4 regions of the Kosakonia radicincitans DSM 16656 genome follow, and region 3 is predicted to be linked to each of the others. Evidence: predicted binding sites of a transcription regulator. Region 3 holds the regulator's gene; each other region holds the start of a gene.
What was found. The regulator LexA, encoded in region 3, represses DNA repair genes until DNA is damaged. The targets are predictions, from matches to a motif close to TNCTGTATGTACATACAGNA.
Positions count from the first base shown of each region.

Region 1: a site for LexA is predicted at 1,704-1,723, ahead of umuD (translesion error-prone DNA polymerase V autoproteolytic subunit). Genes of this name have one in related genera too.
Region 2: a site for LexA is predicted at 1,768-1,787, ahead of sbmC (DNA gyrase inhibitor SbmC). Genes of this name have one in related genera too.
Region 4: a site for LexA is predicted at 1,515-1,534, ahead of dinB (DNA polymerase IV). Genes of this name have one in related genera too.

Region 1 covers NZ_CP018016.1:3,012,655-3,015,802, forward strand. The annotation lists gene umuC (translesion error-prone DNA polymerase V subunit UmuC) at 2-1,264, opposite strand; gene umuD (translesion error-prone DNA polymerase V autoproteolytic subunit) at 1,267-1,686, opposite strand; gene Y71_RS14445 (NAD-dependent epimerase/dehydratase family protein) at 2,166-3,148, opposite strand, start outside.
Region 2 covers NZ_CP018016.1:1,935,533-1,938,680, forward strand. The annotation lists gene sbcB (exodeoxyribonuclease I) at 1-312, opposite strand, end outside; gene dacD (serine-type D-Ala-D-Ala carboxypeptidase DacD) at 523-1,683, shown strand; gene sbmC (DNA gyrase inhibitor SbmC) at 1,805-2,278, shown strand; gene Y71_RS09420 (FUSC family protein) at 2,404-3,148, shown strand, end outside.
Region 3 covers NZ_CP018016.1:5,445,284-5,448,431, forward strand. The annotation lists gene dinF (MATE family efflux transporter DinF) at 1-1,037, opposite strand, end outside; gene lexA (transcriptional repressor LexA) at 1,115-1,729, opposite strand; gene Y71_RS26180 (diacylglycerol kinase) at 1,838-2,206, opposite strand; gene plsB (glycerol-3-phosphate 1-O-acyltransferase PlsB) at 2,339-3,148, shown strand, end outside.
Region 4 covers NZ_CP018016.1:4,541,813-4,544,960, forward strand. The annotation lists gene pepD (cytosol nonspecific dipeptidase) at 1-405, shown strand, start outside; gene dinB (DNA polymerase IV) at 441-1,496, opposite strand; gene dpaA (peptidoglycan meso-diaminopimelic acid protein amidase) at 1,849-2,586, shown strand; gene Y71_RS21880 (class II glutamine amidotransferase) at 2,557-3,148, opposite strand, start outside.

The sequences.
Region 1 (3,148 bases), 2.4 Mb from region 3:
TTTATTTAGCGACAGGCAGGTCTGAATAGCGCGTAGTATAAGATGGTGATAGCATTTCACGCTTCATTGCCCAAGGTTTCTGGATGCCTTGACCAGCAAACCAGACCTTTCCTTTTCCTGACGAGTTAATGCCGTCGATTACCGCCATCAGTGCAGTGCTATTAGCCTTTGGGGCGGTATCATCAAACAAATTAAGCTGTGCAGTGCCACGACTAAAAAAGTCAGCAAGCATTACGCCAGCTTTCATGTAGCGATAACCATCGACCCATATCCGGTCTAGTGATTCTGTAGATGCACGTATAATGTCACGCGTATCATTAGATGGTATCGATAGTTTCGTAGATGATTGGTTCTCATAATAAATTTCATTATCTGCGTGCGGGCTGGTGCGTAGAAATACGCTGACAAAAGCACAAAACTGGTGTTCGCTACGCAATTTTGCTGCGGCGCGTTCAGCATAGGCGCAGACAGCCTGGCGCATATCTGCATACTCGGTAATACGATACCCAAAAGAGCGGCTGAACATAATCTGTTGTTTATCCGGCACGAATTCCTCAAGCTCCAGGCACGACTCACCGCGCAGCTCACGCAGCGTTCTTTCCAGAACAACGTTGAAATGTTTTTTGATTACCCAAGGTGAGCTATTGGCTAAGTCCAGCGCTGTATTGATCCCCATATTGTTCAGTTTTTTGCTGATGCGCCTTCCTACACCCCATACATCCTCCACAGGCACTCGTTCTAACAGCTTCCGCTGACGTGATATGTCGGATAGATCAACCACGCCACCCGCACTCGCCCATCGTTTTGTTGCGTAATTTGCTAATTTTGCTAACGTTTTGGTTTGCGAAACTCCGATTCCGATCGTGAGCCCGGTATTTTTAAGTACCTGGTTCCGCACGGCCTTCCCAAAATCTGTCAGCGACATGTAGCTGGCTATGCCGGATAAGTCGATAAAGGCTTCATCAATTGAATAGATCTCGATGGCTGGCGCCATCTGCGTCAGCGTCTGCATAACCCGCGCACTGAGGTCAGCATAAAGAGCATAGTTCGAGCTAAATACGTGCACTTCAGATGAGAACGTTTTATTTTTCAGTTTGAAAAAAGGCTCTCCCATGGCGATGCCAAGCGCTTTTGCCTCTGCTGAACGCGAAATTACGCAGCCGTCGTTGTTAGAGACCACTACCACGGGTTTTCCCTTTAAATCCGGGCGGAATACCGTTTCACAGGACGTATAAAAGCTGTTGACGTCAGCCAAAGCAAACATCGTCATTTATGTGACTTCACTGAAAATGTTACTACACCAAATATTTCTAGCTCTTCTGGGTTATGAAACGTAATGGGTGAGTAATTGCTATTGTGCGGAACCAGGCGTAAGACAGGATGAGTACGTAGTTCCTTGACAGTAAACTCGCCAGCTACAGCAGCAATCACAATATCGCCATGGCTTGCCGACAGCGAACGATCAACTACCAGAAGGTCACCATCCCCAATTCCAGCACCAGTCATGGAGTCACCGCTGACTTTAATAAAATATGTGGCGCAAGGATGGGCTATCAAAAGCGTATTGAGATCCAGCCTATCTTCAACATAGTCTTGCGCGGGACCAGGAAAACCACAAGGTACCCGCTCCGTAAAGAGAGGAAGATGGATAGAGGGGGCAATCTCTAAGGGATAAAAAAGCTGCATAATGAGGAACTCAATATAACTGTATTTATATACAGTATCTCTGATTTTTTCGCACGTTCAATCTTCTTCTAAGAAGGTTTTCGGAACCGTTTGAAGTTGCGAGGTATTTAGGTTTTACCGTGTGAGCAGCAAGCCGGGTAAGTTTGCTTTTCACTACAGTCACTGGTCACTGGTCACTGGTCACTGGTCACTGGTCACTGGTCACTGGCACGATAGCTCTGATTTTCCGGTTTTCGGTCCCTGATTTATTCCAGCCGGTGCATGAATAAAGCACGGGACAGCGCGTTACGCAGGCTTCACCTTAATTCAGCCCCGCCTGTACCCGCCGACGCAGTGAAATGACCTGTACACGGTTGATTATCACAAGCCAGTGTTAGTCCTACATCTGATACACAATGGCTTAAAGAACCGCTCCTTGCTCAAAGCCGACCTGGCTATATCTGGATTTGCCACTTTGTGCCAGAAACGATCTGATCCGCTCATAAACGCGTGAATGACGCGTGATTAATGCAGCCCTGGCCGATTAACGTAGTCCGCACGGCCTCAATCAGCGGGGTATGCGGTTCGTGGCCTAAAAAGTCGATCAGTTTTGCATTGTCCATCTGTATCGGCTGTTCCCATAAATACCGCATCTCGCGCATCTCACGCAGCGTGGTATTGAACGGCGCCATCGCAAAGATAAGCCACCAGGGAAAAGAGGTTATCTTCGCTTTAATACCCGCAAATTGTGCGACACTTTTTATGGCTGCTGCCATCGCCGTACCATCGGCATCCCAGTGCCCCCGCATATGAAAACAGGCAAACGGTTCGAGTTGCTCCCGACGCGCCAACAGCGCAGACAGCGTTTCGGCGACATCCGGCAGATAGGCCCACTGATGGCCTGTTCCGGCTTTACCCGGATTTTTAATTGTCCGGGGGAGTTTACCTGGCGTGATCCATCCCTGTGAAAACCAGTTGTTGCCTGCGTCAGGGCCAAAGAAATCACCGGCCCGCAGAATCAGCACTTTTCCGCCACGCTGCGTGTAGGCGTTCAGTGCCTTCTCCATTTGCACCCGTATGGCCCCTTTTCTGGTGACAGGATTTTGGGGAGAGTCTTCCCGTAAAAGTGGAAAGGCGTCCGGACCGTAGTTGTAAACGGTGCCAGGGAGAACGATTAAGGCACCGTTTCGCTCCGCCGCATTGATGGTGTTCTGTAACATCGGCAAAACCAGTTGCTCCCAGTTTCGATAACCTGGCGGATTAACGGCATGGACAATCACACTACACTCTGACGCCGCCGCCGCGACCTGCTCAGCATTCAGCGCGTCACCCGTTATCCACGTCATATTTGCGGGCTCTTCATTTTGCGGAGCGCTGCGGCGCAGTGCATGAACGTCCCATTTTTCGCGAATGAGTTTACGGGCGATTTCGCCACCGATTCCGCCTGTTGCGCCCAGTACGAGTACCTTGTTTCTGTTTTTCA
Region 2 (3,148 bases), 2.3 Mb from region 3:
CACATTGTTGTAACCGAGTACGCAGGTTTTCGGTACGGTAAAGAGATCGTGAATACGCCGGGCGAACGCGGCCTCGTTCTCGCCTTTGGCGCGCGCAATCTGCGGCGTGATACCGGTGATCAGCACTGCTTCGGGCTGCGGCAGGTAATCATCTGCCGGTTTACAGTAGAAAACTTCCGGCTCGCCGATGACATTAAAATCGGCATCAGTACGCAGCGCGGCGAACTGCGCCGGGCGATCCAACGCCGGGCTGGTACCGAAAGTCTCATAATCGTGAAAGAGAAAAGTGGGCGTTGCGGCGGAATCAGACACCAGTTGCTCATCCTGTCAGTAAATATGTTGCTTATGGTAAACCATCCCACCCTGTGTACCGAAGGAAAACCCGTCACTGTTCCGCAGAACCTCGCAAAAACAGCGCGTTAAAACTGATCTGTGTCACATTTTTTTGCAATTTAACCAGGTAACGACACGCGAAGTTCCGTAAAAAGGACAGCGATTTTAGCTGCTATTGAGGATATTTCATTGAAACGCCGTTTGTTTGCTGCTTCTTTGCTGGCGATTTGCGTACATAACGCCCAGGCCGACGACTTACCTTTTGCCCCACAGCCGCCAGCTATTCAGGCTGGCTCCTGGGTATTGATGGATTACACCACCGGGCAAATCTTAACTGCGGGCAACGAGCATCAGCAGCGTAATCCGGCGAGTTTGACCAAACTGATGACCGGCTATGTAGTGGATCGGGCGATCGACAGCCATCGTATCAGCGCGGATGATGTGGTGACGGTGGGGAAGGATGCGTGGGCGAAAGGAAACCCGGTTTTTGACGGTTCATCGCTGATGTTCCTGAAACCAGGCGACCGTCTGACCGTGCGCGATCTGAGCCGTGGTCTGATTGTCGATTCGGGTAACGATGCCTGCGTGGCGCTGGCCGATCATGTTGCGGGCGGCCAGCCGCAGTTTGTCACCATGATGAATGATTATGTGCAGAAGCTGAATCTGCGCGACACCCACTTCGAAACTGTCCACGGGCTGGATGCGCCAGGGCAGCACAGTTCGGCCTACGATCTGGCGGTGCTGTCCCGCGCCATCATTCACGGCGAGCCGGATTTCTACCACATGTATAGCGAAAAAAGCCTGACGTGGAACGGCATCACCCAGCAAAACCGTAACGGGCTATTGTGGGACAAAACCCTCAACGTCGACGGGCTGAAAACCGGTCACACTTCAGGTGCGGGTTTTAACCTGATCGCCTCCAGCGTCGATGGTCAGCGCCGACTGATTGCGGTGGTTATGGGTGCGGACAGTCCGAAAGGCCGTGAAGATCAGGCGCGCAAATTACTGCACTGGGGACAACAAAACTTCGATACCGTCGAAATTTTGCGTAACGGCAAAAAAGTCGGCAGCGAGCGCGTGTGGTATGGCGATAAAGAGCAGATTGCGGTTGGTACGGATCAGGATCACTGGCTGGTGCTGCCAAAAGCAGAAGTGCAGAACGTCAAAGCGAAGTATGTGCTGAGCAGTAAAGAGCTGGATGCGCCGCTGGCTGCGCATCAGCAAGTAGGGGAGATTCAACTCTACGATCGCGACCAACTGATCGCTCACTGGCCGCTGGTCACGCTGGAAAGTGTCGGCAAAGGCGGCTTGTTCTCGCGTCTGAGCGACTGGTTGCATCACAAAGGGTAACGCGCGTGCGGGCAGAGTGGCGGTGATGCGAGTCTGCTCGCATAATTGATGACTCCGACATGCCAGGCGATCGTCGGAACGCTATACTGTATAAACAAACAGTAACGGTAAGGGAGTCAACATGAGCTACAACGTGAGGCAACTGGAAAAACGTCGTATCGCCGGGTTCCATCTGGTCGGGCCCTGGAATGTGACGGTGAAGCAGGGTTTTAAACAGCTAATGATGTGGGTCGACAGCAATAAGATCGCACCGCTGGAGTGGGTGTGCGCTTATTACGATAACCCTGACGAAGTGCCGCCGGAAAAGCTGCGCGCTGACGTTGCCATCACCGTCGATCCTGATTTTCAAATCCCGGCAAATAGCGAAGGGGTGATCCTCACCGACATTCCCGGCGGCCAGTATGCCGTGGCGCAGGCGAGGGTGTACAACGAAGAGTTCGAAGCGTGCTGGGATCTCTTTTTTGATGAACTGCTTAGCGACCAATCTGTGCAAATTGCTGCGGGTCCCTGCTTTGAAGTCTACCTGAACGATGCACAGCAGGATGGTTACTGGGAAATCGACATGCATATCCCGGTTGAGCCGAAAAATCTGTAAGCGATAAATTAACCGGAAGAGGTAACAGGAAGCGCTGTCGCCTCTTTTTTTATCGCAGAGGGTGCTATCTGAGTCCGAAAAATCCTACAATTGCGCCTTTGTCGGTTCAATCGGGAGAAGCGACTGTGCGTCGCGACAAATCACTCAGTCCTTTCGAGATTCGTCTTTACCGCCATTATCGTGTCGTACACGGTGTGCGTATTGCGCTGGCTTTTATTCTGACCTTTTTGCTGATCCGTCTGCTGGAGGTGCCGGAGGGAACCTGGCCACTGATCACGCTGGTGGTTCTGATGGGGCCGATCTCCTTTTGGGGAAACGTGGTTCCGCGCGCATTTGAACGCATTGGCGGCACAATTTTGGGTGCGGCGCTGGGTCTGGTGGCATTAAAACTGGAGCTGCTCTCGCTGCCCGTGATGCTGCTGTGGTGCGCGGTGGCGATGTTTCTCTGTGGCTGGCTGGCGCTGGGCAAAAAGCCTTACCAGGCGCTGCTCATTGGTATTACGCTATCTGTGGTGGTTGGCGCGCCGCCAGGTGATATGCATACCGCGCTGTGGCGCAGCGGCGATGTGATTATCGGTTCGCTGCTGGCGATGCTGTTTACCGGGATCTGGCCGCAGCGGGCATTTTTGCACTGGCGTATTCAGATGGCCAACTACGTCACTGCCTTCAATCGCGTTTATCAGGCGGGTTTCTCCCGTAACCTGGTCGAACGGCCGCGGCTGGAAAAACATCTGCAAAAAATCCTCAACGATGTGGTGAAGATGCGCGGTCTGATCGCGCCAGCCTGCAAAGAGACACATCTGCAAAAGGCGATTTTCGAAGCCATCCAGACCGTCAGCCGCAATATGGTCTGCATGCTGGAGCTGCAAA
Region 3 (3,148 bases):
AAGGCAGGAAGCGAAGTCAGCAAGGCAATAATGTTGTCGCCTGCCAGCGCATAAATCGCCGCAAAGAACAGCGCCACCAGCCCGGCCTGGCGGCACGCCGCTCGCCAGACTTCCATCAATTGACTGCCGTCGCGCGCGCCGTAGGCCTGCCCGGAATGCGCTTCGACCGCGTAGGCAAAACCATCCAGCGCATACGCTGTAAAGGTGAGAAACATCATCAGCACCGCGTTAGCGGCGACTGTCTCGCCACCAAGACGCGCGCCCAGTACGGTGATTGAGCCAAAGCAGAGCTGCAAGAGCAGCGAGCGCAGCATGATATCGCGGTTAAGCGCTAATAAGCGCCGCATACCGCCGCGCCAGGCATTTTTCAGCGCTGGCAGGGTGATGCCGCGCATCACCAACACGCGGTGCACCATCAGCAGACCGATGGCGAAAGTCGCATACTCAGCCACAACGGTGGCGAGCGCTGCCCCCTGCACATTCATGTGCAGACCCATCACCAGCCACAGGTCGAGAACAATGTTGAGGAGGTTCCCTACCACCAGCAGGATCACCGGAGCACGGGCATACTGCACGCCCAGCAACCAGCCGAGTAATACCAGATTTCCCAACGACGCTGGCGCACTCAGCCAGCGGATATTAAGAAAGCGCCGCGCTTGTTCCAGCACGGCTTCGCTCCCACCGGTGATGTGCAGCGCTAGATCGATGAGCGGCGTACGCAGCAACATAATTCCCCCGCCAGCCAACAGCGCCAGTAGCAGCGGTTGTACCAGCGCGCGCGCCAGCGCAGGTGCGTTTTTCGCGCCAAACGCCTGTGCCGTAAGACCGGTTGTGCTCATCCGCAAAAACAGCAGCAGCATAAACAAAAAGCTGGTAGCCGTTGCGCCAATCGCCACGCCGCCGAGGTAAACAGGGCTATCCAGGTGCCCGACCACGGCGGTATCCACCAGTCCCAGTAACGGAACAGTGATATTGGAGAAGATCATGGGCAGCGCAAGCCGCCACAGTGCTCTGTCAGATGCATTCAGCAACGGCATGGCAGTGTCGAATCAATGGGGGAAAAGTGTATTACGCAGCGCCACGGTATTCTGTGTCGCTGCGAAAAGAACAGGCGTTAGAGCCATGTACCATTACGGATGACGCCAACCGCCAGCCCTTCAATGGTGAAGTTTTGATCGCGCAGATCGACGACGATCGGGGAAAACTCGCTGTTTTCCGGCAGCAGTTCGACGGTGTTACCCTGTTTTTTCAGACGTTTCACGGTAACTTCATCATCAATACGTGCGACGACCACCTGGCCGTTACGCACGTCCTGCGTTTTATGCACTGCGAGCAGGTCGCCGTCCATAATACCGATGTCTTTCATCGACATACCGCTGACGCGCAGCAGGAAATCCGCGTGAGGCTTGAAGAGATCGGGATCGACCTGATAGTGACCCTCGATATGCTGTTGCGCCAGCAGCGGTTCACCCGCAGCAACGCGGCCAATCAGCGGTAAACCGATATCCTCTTCTTCTTCCAGCAGCAGACGCAAACCACGCGATGCGCCGGAGACGATTTCGATAACCCCTTTGCGCGCAAGCGCTTTCAGGTGTTCTTCAGCCGCATTTGGGGAACGGAACCCCAATTGCTGTGCGATTTCCGCACGCGTTGGTGGCATACCGGTTTGGGTGATGCGATCGCGGATGAGATCGAACACCTCTTGCTGCCTGGCCGTTAATGCTTTCATCCCGCCCCCTGGGTGTATATACAGTTATGCTGTGAGTATATACAGTCAAAGGCGATTTTGGAACCAAATTTAAGCAAAAAACCAGGGAGTTATTGATTTCTGGAAGCGTTATCGAAAATGCGACCAAAGAAGCGAGATCCAGGTAAACAGCGCCAGCAGGATCGACATCAGCACTGCCGCCGATCCCATATCCTTCGCCCGACCGGAAAGTTCGTGAAATTCAGAACCAATTCGGTCTACGACAGCTTCAATTGCACTATTTAGGATTTCAACAATCATTACTAGCGACACCGAGCTAATCAGCAATACCCGTGTGACCGTGTCAATGTCCAGCCAGCAAGCAATAATGATAGCTAAAACAACGGCTACCAGCTCCTGACGGAAGGCGGCTTCATTGATCCATGCAGCGCGAACGCCCTTCCATGAGTAACCTGCTGCTTTAATGATTCGGGTAATTCCGGTGGTATTATTGGCCATGAAAAGAACCTTTTTATGTAATAAACGTCAATGTCTACATCAGCGTACTGAGGTACAACAGAAATTACGTGCGCTTTCTGATATTCTTGCGGCGCAATGGCACTATTATTAACCAGAGGCTTTTCATCTTTTATGTCCGGTTGGCCACGAATTTACTACAAATTACTGAATTTACCATTAAGTGTACTGGTAAAAAGTAAATCGATACCTGCAGAACCTGCACAGGAACTGGGTCTCGATACTTCACGTCCTATTATGTACGTGCTGCCTTATAACTCTAAGGCAGATTTGATGACGTTGCGTGCTCAGTGTCTGGCGCACGAACTGCCCGATCCCCTGGAACCCCTGGAAATCGACGGCGTATTACTGCCGCGTTTCGTGTTTATTCATGGCGGGCCGCGCGTGTTTACCTATTACACGCCAAAAGAAGAGTCCATCAAACTGTTCCACGACTACCTGGATTTACACCGCAGCCATCCGGATCTGGATGTGCAAATGGTGCCGGTATCGGTGATGTTTGGCCGCTCTCCGGGGCGTGAAAAAGGCGAGATTAATCCGCCGCTGCGCATGCTGAACGGCATCCAGAAATTCTTCGCGATCTCCTGGCTTGGCCGCGATAGCTTTGTGCGCTTCTCGCCGCCCGTCTCCCTGCGCCGCATGGCGACCGAGCACGGCACCGATAAAATTATCGCGCAGAAACTGGCGCGTGTGGCGCGTATGCATTTCGCGCGACAGCGTCTGGCCGCCGTTGGGCCGCGTCTGCCGGCGCGTCAGGATCTGTTCAATAAGCTGCTCTCTTCTAAAGCGATTGCCCGTGCGGTCGAAGACGAAGCGCGCAGCAAAAAAATCTCTCACGACAAAGCGCAGCAAAACGCTATCGCGCTGATGGAAGAGATTGCCGCCAACTTCTCGTACGAAATGATCCGTCTGACCGACCGTATC
Region 4 (3,148 bases), 900 kb from region 3:
ACCCTGCAGGACGACAGCGCGGAAATCATCTGCCTGATCCGTTCGCTGGTCGATAGCGGTAAAGATTACGTGGTGAGCATGCTGGAATCGCTGGGCGCGCTGGCTGGCGCGAAAACGGCGCCGAAAGGCGGCTACCCAGGCTGGCAGCCAGACGCGCATTCGCCGGTAATGGCGCTGGTGCGTGAGACTTATCAGCGTTTGTTCAACAAAACGCCGAACATTCAGGTGATCCACGCAGGTCTGGAGTGCGGTCTGTTCAAAAAACCGTACCCGAACATGGACATGGTCTCCATTGGGCCAACCATCACTGGCCCGCACTCTCCGGATGAGCAAGTGCATATCGAAAGCGTGGGCCACTACTGGACGCTGCTGACCGAGCTGCTGAAAGCGATTCCGGCAAAATAAGCCCGCTGTCCGCGCCACCCGGCGCGGACATTCATTTATAACCCCAGCACCAGTTGCCGCTCCAGTTGCGGATCCAGTAACGTCACATGCAGCCCTACCAGCCGCACACCGCGCCCGCCGCGACGCTCATCCCACGTTTTCCGCGCCGTTATCAGTAGATCCTCTTTATTTAAGCGTGGCCAGACATGTTCCTGGGTGGTGAGCTGAAAATCATTAAACTTCAGCTTTACGCCCTGGCGGGCAATCAGCAAATCCGGCTTCACTTTTGCCAGCCGTCGCTCCAGCTCCGGGTATAAATGCTCAATAATCGCTTCGCACTCTTCCCAGTGGTGAATATCGTCTGCCAGCGTGCGCTCCACGCCGACCGATTTACGTAACCGCTCACTACTGATTTCCCGCTCATCAATCCCCTGGCTGCGCTCCCACAAAATACGGCCAAATTTACCAAAGCGTTTAAGCAACATCGCCAGATCGCTGCGCTGAACATCTTCACAGGTGCGCAGCCCCAGCGTCTCCAGTTTTGCCGCCGACACTTTGCCGACGCCCGGGATCTTGCTTAGCGGCAGCGTGCGGAGAAATTGCGGAACGTCCGCTGGCGTAATCACGTACTGGCCGTTGGGTTTATTGAGATCGGAGGCAATTTTGGCGAGAAACTTCACCGGCGCCACGCCCGCCGAAGCCGTCAGTTGTGTTTCATTAAAAATAGTCTGACGGATCTCCTGCGCCATCAGAGTTGCCGAACCGTGGCAGTGCGGGCTGTCGGTAACATCCAGATAGGCTTCATCCAGCGAAAGCGGTTCAATCAACGTCGTGTAGCGGGAAAAGATCTCGCGGATCTGATTTGACGCTTCTTTATAAGCATCAAAACGGCCGGGCAGAAGAGTAAGGTGAGGACAAAGTTTCAGCGCCATCGCCGTGGGCATTGCGCTGCGCACGCCAAATTTACGCGCCGGATAATTGGCGGTGCTGATAACGCCACGCTTAACGCGGCTGCCGCCAATGGCGATGGGGATGTCGTGCAGGACGGGGTTATCGCGCATCTCGACCGCCGCGAAAAAGCAATCCATATCGACATGTATGATTTTGCGCATGCGTACGCCCTCACAGAACACTGGATAAGTATACAGCATATGCCATTGAAATGAGAAGCCAGTGCGTAAAACCGCCGAAAAGAGGGTAATTTGATGGTTACTTCTGCCGTTTTAGTTTCATAATAACCACCAGCTAAACGGCCAGGTATTTGAAACGCAAAACAGAACACAATTTGCGCGATGGCGAAAATATCGCCAAAAAAAGATGAAGCGTGAAAGATGAACTCTATTCTGGCTTGCGAAAAAATGCCGTAATGCTAATGTGGGCGCACCGAAACAGATTAGTCTGAATTTTGGGCATCTTTTGCCGTCCTGGCAATGTGGTACTCGCTTTATCAAGGAAACAAGTTGTATGCGCAAAATCGCATTGTTTATTGCGATGCTTCTGATCCCGTGCGTCTCGTTCGCTGGCTTAATGGGCAGCAACAGTTCAATTACGCCGGTAAGCAAAGAATATAAGCAGCAGTTAATGGGGTCGCCGGTTTATATCCAAATCTTCAAAGAAGAACGCACCCTTGATCTCTACGTCAAAATGGGCGAGCAATACCAACTGCTCGACAGCTATAAAATCTGCAATTACTCCGGCGGTCTCGGCCCGAAACAGCGCCAGGGTGATTTTAAAAGCCCGGAAGGGTTTTACTCCATTCAGCGTAATCAGTTGAAGCCGGACAGCCGCTTCTACAAAGCGATCAACATTGGTTTTCCGAATACCTATGACCGCGCCCACGGCTATGAAGGCAAGTACCTGATGATCCACGGCGCCTGCGTCTCGATTGGCTGCTACGCCATGACGGATTCGAACATTGATGAGATCTTCCAGTTTGTGACCGCCGCGCTGGTCTTTGGGCAGCCGAACGTGCAACTGAGCATCTATCCGTTCCGCATGACCGACGCCAATATGCAGCGTCACAAATATTCGACCTATGCGGATTTCTGGAAACAGCTGAAGCCGGGTTACGACTATTTTGCCACCACCCACCAGCCGCCGGTTGTCTCGGTTGTGGATGGTCGCTATGTCGTCAGCAAGCCGCTGAACACCGCAGTTCAGCCACAGCTGGCGTCAAACTACGCGCTCCCCCAGGCAAAATAATGCCCACTCGCCTGGCATAATCTTTTGCCAGGTTTCGTTGCCGGTTAACGGCTGGGTGGCAATCACGGTAACCACATCGTTCGGTGTGGTTTCCCGCTGAAAATCAATTTCAACATCCTGATCCAGCAGCTTCGCCACACCAAACGGCGCACGCCGGGTGATCCAGAACAGATTCGTCGAGCAGAACGCCATCACGTAGCGCCCGTCCGATAACAGCATGTTGAAAACGCCCTTCTCGCGCAGTTGCGTTGCCAGCGAGGCAATGTACTTAAACACCGCCGTCATATTGCCCGGCGTACGCGGATAGCGTTCCGTAAGCTTATGCAGCAACCAGCAGAACGCTTTTTCGCTGTCGGTTTCGCCAATCGGACGAAAATTGCCAGTCTCCAGCGATTTATAGCCGCTCAGTTGACCGTTGTGTGCGTAAGTCCAGTTGCGGCCCCACAGCTCACGAGTGAACGGATGGGTATTTTCCAGCGCCACTTCGCCACGGTTAGCCTGGCGAATATGCGCCACTACCGAGCGGGACTTGATCGGATAGTCCTGCACCAGCTTCGCGATC